2 regions of the Luteimonas dalianensis genome follow, and region 2 is predicted to be linked to the other one. Evidence: predicted binding sites of a transcription regulator. Region 2 holds the regulator's gene; the other holds the start of a gene.
What was found. Region 2 encodes sigma-54, which starts transcription at its own class of promoters, with help from an activator protein. Its sites were predicted from a motif close to TGGCACGNGCNTTGC; they were not measured.
Positions count from the first base shown of each region.

Region 1: glnA (type I glutamate--ammonia ligase) is a predicted target of sigma-54. The motif match lies at 2,165-2,179, and genes of this name have one in related genera.

Region 1 is NZ_JBMPPO010000002.1:78,667-82,072, forward strand. Features, by position in the region: gene ACOZ90_RS02580 (ammonium transporter) at 1-46, opposite strand, end outside; gene ACOZ90_RS02585 (P-II family nitrogen regulator) at 68-406, opposite strand; gene glnA (type I glutamate--ammonia ligase) at 710-2,119, opposite strand; gene ACOZ90_RS02595 (undecaprenyl-diphosphate phosphatase) at 2,358-3,152, shown strand; gene ACOZ90_RS02600 (DUF4377 domain-containing protein) at 3,239-3,406, shown strand, end outside.
Region 2 is NZ_JBMPPO010000003.1:302,027-305,432, forward strand. Features, by position in the region: gene lptA (lipopolysaccharide transport periplasmic protein LptA) at 1-274, shown strand, start outside; gene lptB (LPS export ABC transporter ATP-binding protein) at 274-993, shown strand; gene ACOZ90_RS05960 (RNA polymerase factor sigma-54) at 1,063-2,484, shown strand; gene hpf (ribosome hibernation-promoting factor, HPF/YfiA family) at 2,605-2,934, shown strand; gene rapZ (RNase adapter RapZ) at 2,987-3,406, shown strand, end outside.

The DNA.
Region 1 (3,406 bases), on a different contig from region 2:
CGGTGAGCATCCAGGCGACGTTGCCGCTGTCGAATACCTCATTCATTTCCGGACTCCTCCTGTTGGGTCAAAGCGCGTCGACGCCGACTTCGCCGGTGCGGATGCGGACGGCCTGCTCCAGGCCGATGACGAAAATCTTCCCGTCGCCGACCTTGCCGGTGCCCGCGGCGTTGGCGATCGCCTCCAGCGCGGCCTCCAGGTCGTCGGCGGCCACCGCGCACTCGACCTTCAGCTTGGGCAGGAAATCGACCACGTACTCGGCGCCGCGGTACAGCTCGGTATGTCCCTTTTGCCGGCCGAAGCCCTTGACCTCGGTGACGGTCAGGCCCTTCACCCCGATCTCGCCCAGTGCCTGGCGCACTTCGTCGAGCTTGAAGGGGCGGATGATGGCGACGATCAGTTTCATGCGAGTCCTCCGTCCGAATGCCGCGCACGCGGCGGCGGCCCGGCACACCGTGCGCGCGGGCCAACCCGTCCAGTCGTTTCATCCGGGTGCTGCGCGCACGATGCGCGTGGCGCCGGCCCGATTCCCCTTGCTTGTGATTCCAGGTACATGACGCAGGTCCCTCGTTGTGGAACCCTCCCGTCGCTTCCCTTGGCCGGCGGCCGCTCTGCGGCGGCTTGCCGGTCGTCCGGCACCCTTCCCCGGTGCCGGAATCCCGTGGACCGGCGCTACGGAGCGCCAGGCCCGTCCTTCCCCATCAGCCGCTCAGACGGCGTAGTACATCTGGTATTCCAGCGGGTGCGTTGCCGAACGGAACGCGGTGACCTCCTTCATCTTCAGCGCGATGTAGGCGTCGATGAAGTCGTCGGTGAACACCCCGCCGGCCTTGAGGAACTCGCGGTCGGCGTCCAGCGCCTCCAGCGCCTGGTCCAGCGAATGGCACACGGTCGGGAAGTCCTTCTCCTCCTCCGGCGGCAGGTCGTACAGGTCCTTGTCGCTCGGCCCGCCCGGGTCGATCTGGTTCTTGATCCCGTCCAGGCCCGCCATCATCAGCGCGGCGAAGGTCAGGTAACCGGACTGCATCGGGTCGGGGAAGCGCATCTCGATCCGGCGCGCCTTCGGGTTGGGCACGTAGGGGATGCGGCAGGAGGCGGAGCGGTTGGAGGCCGAGTAGGCCAGCATCACCGGCGCCTCGAAGCCCGGCACCAGGCGCTTGTAGGAGTTGGTGGAGGCGTTGGAGAAGGCGTTGATCGCGCGCGCGTGCTTGAAGATGCCGCCGATGTACCACAGCGCGGTCTGGCTCAGGCCGCCGTAGCCGTCGCCGGTGAACAGGTTCTCCCCGCCCTTGGCCAGCGACTGGTGCACGTGCATGCCGCTGCCGTTGTCGCCGACCAGCGGCTTGGGCATGAAGGTGGCGGTCTTGCCGTTGCGGAAGGCGACGTTCTTGACCACGTACTTGAGCGTCTGCAGCTCGTCGGCCTTGGCCACCAGCGAGTTGAAGCGGGTGCCGATCTCGCACTGCCCGGAGTTGGCCACCTCGTGGTGGTGCACCTCCACCTCCAGCCCGACCTGCTCCAGCGTCTTGCACATCTCGGCGCGGATGTCGTGCAGCGAATCCACCGGCGGCACCGGGAAGTAGCCGCCCTTGATCCCCGGGCGGTAGCCGCTGTTGCCGTGCTCGTATTCGCGGGCCGAGTTCCAGTGCGCCTCCTCGGAGTCGACGTGGAAGAAGGTGTGGCCCATCTCGTTGCCGTAGCGCACCGAGTCGAACACGAAGAACTCCGGCTCCGGACCGAAGAAGGCCTGGTCGGCGATGCCGCTGGACTTCAGGTAGGCCTCGGCCTTGCGGGCGATGCCGCGCGGGTCGCGCTCGTAGAACTGCATCGTGGTCGGATCAAGGATGTCGCAGGTCAGCACCAGGGTCGGATCGGCCGCGAACGGGTCGACGAAGGCGGTGGACGCGTCCGGCAGCAGGACCATGTCCGAGTTCTGGATGCCGCGCCAGCCGTTGATCGAGGAGCCGTCGAACATCTTGCCGTCCTCGAACAGGGCCGGCTCCATGATCGAGGCCGGGTAGGTCACGTGGTGCTGGACGCCACGCATGTCGGTGAAGCGCAGGTCGATGAATTCGATCCGGTGGTCGCTGGTGAGCTTTTCGACGTTATCGAAGGACATGGAACGGGGGCCTCGGGCTTGGGTTGGGAATACCGGAGAGGTACCGCAAGGGCCGTGCCAACCATTTTCGTTCCGCAAGTGACTGATCCGTTGTGGATTTCATCCCCGCGGACGCCCTCCGTGCACCACATTGGCCCGCCCGCCATGGGGCTGCACCGTTATGGTGCGGCGCAACACCCGGCCGAACCCGGCCCTGCGATCGCGTATCCTTGCCCGTCGCCCAACCGCGCCCACGCCAGTGTCCGACCTGCTCGCCGCCCTGCTGCTGGGCATCATCGAAGGCCTCACCGAGTTCCTGCCGGTCTCCAGCACCGGGCACCTGTTGATCGCCCAGCACTGGCTCGGGCCGCGCTCGGATTTCTTCAACATCGTGATCCAGGCCGGCGCGATCCTGGCCATCACCCTGGTGTTCCGGCAGCGGATCTGGGATCTGGTCACCGGCCTGGATCGGCGCGAGAACCGCGACTACGCGATCAAGCTGGTGGCCGCGTTTGCGGTCACCGCCGCGGTCGGGCTGCCGGTGCGGCTGGCGGGCTGGGAGCTGCCGGAGACGGTGACCCCGATCGCCTGGGCGCTGGTGATCGGCGGGATCTGGATGATCCTGGCCGAACGCATTTCCGAGCGCCGCGGCGACCGCACCGACGTGACCTGGACGGTGGCGGTGCTGGTGGGCCTGGCACAGGTGGTGGCCGGGGTGTTCCCCGGCACCTCGCGCTCGGCGGCGGCGATCTTCATGGCGATGCTGGCGGGCCTGACCCGGCGCTCGGCGGCCACCGAGTTCGTGTTCCTGGTCGGCATCCCGACCATGTTCGCCGCCAGCGGCTACGCGTTCCTGGAACTGTGGCTGGAAGGCGGCCTGGGCGACGAGGCCTGGGATCAGGTGGCGCTGTCGTTCGCCGCCGCCACGGTCACCGGCTTCCTGGTGGTGAAGTGGCTGCTGGGCTATATCCGCAAGCACCGCTACACCGGCTTCGCCGTCTACCGGATCATCCTGGGCGCGGCGCTGCTGCTGTTCATGCACTCCGGCAGCTGAGCGGCCGGCGCGCAGGCGGGCGCGATCAACCCCGTTCGGGATTGGTGTACGTTCTCCCCGGTATCCCCCGACCCTGGAGTCTGCGCATGAACCGTTCCCTGTCCCTGCCGGCGCTTGTTGCAGCGCCGCTGGCGCTCGCGCTCGCGGCCTGCACGCCTGCCCCGCCTGCCGGTGACCCGCCGCAGGCATCCGCCACCCCCGCTGCGGATGCCGCGAATGCCGCGCCCGCCACGTCCGCCGGCCGGCTCGACGCC
Region 2 (3,406 bases):
CGTGGTGCTGACCGGCTCGCCGGCCACCATGCGCCAGGAACTGGACGACGGCGCGCCGATGACCGCCCGCGGCGCCAGCATCGACTACAACATCGCCAACGAGACCATGGTGATCACCGGCGACGCCCACGTGGAGCAGCCGCAGGGCAACATGGCCAGCCAGCGCATCGTCTACAACATGCAGACCGAGCGTGTGGAGGCCGGCGGCGAAGGCGCCGGCCGCGTGCGGATGCGGATCCAGCCGCGCGCCCAGCGCGAAAACGGCGGCGACTGATGCTGGCCGCCGAGGGACTGCGCAAGCGCTACCGGTCGCGCGAGGTCGTCAGCGACTTCGGGCTGACCCTGGAGGCCGGTGAAGTGGTCGGCCTGCTGGGCCCCAACGGCGCCGGCAAGACCACCTGCTTCTACATGATCGTCGGCCTGGTGCCCGCCGATGCCGGGCGCATCGTGCTGGACGGGCGCGACATCACCGGCGAGCCGATGTACCGGCGCGCGCGCCTGGGCGTTGGCTACCTGCCGCAGGAGCCGTCGGTGTTCCGCAAGCTGTCGGTGGCCGACAACCTGCGCCTGGTGCTGGAGCTGCGCGAGGATCTGGATCGCAAGGGCCTGGAAGCCGAGCTGGAAAGCCTGATGGACGAGCTGCAGGTGACCCACGTGGCCGGCCAGCACGGCGCCAGCCTGTCGGGCGGCGAGCGGCGCCGGGTGGAGATCGCCCGCGCCCTGGCCGCCAGGCCGCGCCTGATCCTGCTCGACGAGCCCTTCGCCGGCGTGGATCCGATTTCGGTCGGCGAGATCCAGCGCATCATCCGCCACCTGAAGAATCGCGGCATCGGCGTGCTCATCACCGATCACAACGTGCGCGAGACGCTTGGCATTTGCGACCGGGCGTATATCCTCAACGAAGGAAGCGTGCTGGCGCAGGGGGCGCCGGATGCACTGCTCGCGGATCCCGACGTACGCAGGGTTTACCTGGGCGAGGCGTTCCGCCTGTAGCCGTCGGCCGCGCGTAAAATGAAGGGGTGTCCGGGCCGTGCATGCCCGGACGTTGCATCATGGGGAAAGATGAAGCAACGCCTGCAGACATCGCTGGGCCAACAACTGGTGCTGACGCCGCAGCTCAAGCAGGCGCTGCACCTGTTGCAGCTGTCGTCGCTGGAGCTGGACGCCGAGATCGCCGAGGCGGTGGAGACCAATCCGCTGCTTGAATGGGACGAGCAGGCGCCGCTGGCGGCCGCCGCCGAAACCCCCGATGCAACCCCCGTCGAGGTACCGCCGGCCGACAGCCACGTGGGCTCCGACGGCGACTGGGACATCGCCCAGAGCTGGCAGTCCGGCGCCCGCGTGGGCACCGACGGCGACGACGGGGACTGGGACGCCACCGAGCGCATGAGCGGCTCGGAGAGCCTGCGCGAACATCTGGCCTGGCAGCTGAACCTGACCCAGCTGTCCCCGCGCGACCGGGTGATCGGCGAGGCGCTGATCGACGCCATCGAGGACGACGGCTACCTGCGCACACCGTTCGACGAAATCGCGGCCACCCTGGCGCCGGAACTGGTGTGCAGCCACGAGGAGATCCTCGCCGTGCTGCACCGGATCCAGCACATGGATCCGCTGGGGGTTGGCGCGCGCGACCTGTCCGAGTGCCTGCTGCTGCAGCTGGAGGTGCTGGACGACGACACGCCCGGCCGGGCCCTGGCCGAGCGCATGGTGGTGGATCTGATCGGGAGCCTGCCGCGGCTGGGCGGCGACCGGCTGGCCGAGGCGCTGGGCTGCCCGCGCGAGGACGCGGACGAGGCGCTGGCCCTGCTGCGCTCGCTCGACCCGCACCCGGGCTCGCGGATCGGCGAACTCCCCCACGACACCTACGTGGCGCCCGACTGCGTGATCTCCCGCCATGAAGGCGTGTGGAAGGTGAGCCTGGTGGAAGGCCCGCTGGGCCGGCTGGGCATCCACCGCGGCTACGAGGCGATGATCCAGCACGCCAGCGCCGCCGACGCCGGCTACCTGCGCGGGCGCCTGCAGGAGGCGCGCTGGCTGCTGCGCAACCTGCAGCAGCGGGGCGAGACCCTGCTCAAGGTGGTTAACTGCCTGGTGCGCCAGCAGTCGGGGTTCCTGGAGTTCGGCCCGCAGGCGCTGCGGCCGCTGACCCTGCGCGAGGTGGCGGCCGAGATCGGCATGCACGAATCCACGGTCTCGCGCGCGGTCTCGCGCAAGTACGTGCACACGCCCCGCGGCACCCTGCCGCTGCGCGACTTCTTTGCCTCCGGGGTCAGCACCGACACCGGCGGCCAGGCCTCCAGCACCGCCATCCAGCAGATGATCCTGCGCCTGGTGGAAGCCGAGAATCCCGGCAAGCCGCTTTCGGACGCGCGCCTGACCGAGGCGCTCAAGGCCGCGGGCGTGATGGTGGCCCGGCGCACGGTCAGCAAGTACCGCGAAGCGCTCAACATCCCCTCCTCCCACGAGCGGGTGCGGCTGGGCTGAACTGCGGGCCTCGCTGGTGGTCAAAGGATGCATGGGCGGCGGCTTGCCCGCCCCCCGCGTTCGGTTAATCTGTCCGGGCGCGACGTGAAAAACATCCGACGAAGAATGAGGAGCCTGCCGATGCGTATCGAAACCCACGGACACCAGATCGAGGTCACCCCCGCCCTGCGCGACTACGTGGAATCCAAGCTTGGCCGGCTGTCGCGCCATTTCGAGGGACAGCACTTCGACCTGCGCGCGCAGCTGAGCCTGGAAAAGCCGATGCACAAGGCCGAAGCCAACGTGTCCGTGGCCGGCAAGACCCACCACGCCGACGCCACCGGCGTGGACATGTACGCCGCCATCGACCTGCTCTACGACAAGCTGGACCGCCTGCTGGCCAAGCACAAGGGCAAGCTGAGCGACCACCACCGGGGCGAGAATCCCGCCCGCGACGGCAGCTTCGGCTGAACCGGCGGCCCCGCGGGGCCGCAGAGCCGACGTCCACCCAGGGGAACAGTCGATGACCAGCGCCACCGATTCCTCGCTGCTGATCGTGAGCGGCATGTCCGGCAGCGGCAAGTCGGTGGCGCTCAACACCCTGGAGGATCTGGGCTACTACTGCACCGACAACCTGCCGGCCGAACTGCTGCCCGACTTCGTGCGCAGCGTCGGCCAGGACGCGGGCATGCCGCGCAAGCTGGCGGTGGGGATCGACGTGCGCAACCGGCACAACGATCTGGTCAACATCCCGCAGTGGCTGTCGGCGGTGGCAGAGCTGGGGTTCAACCCCAAGCTGGTGTTCTTCGAAACCGGCGACCAGCAGCTGCTCAAACGCTATGCCGACACCCGCCGCCGGCACCCGCTCAGCCACCTGGGGCTGTCGCTGCCCGACGCGATCGCGCTGGAGCGGCAGGTGCTGCGGCCGCTGCGGCTGCTGGCC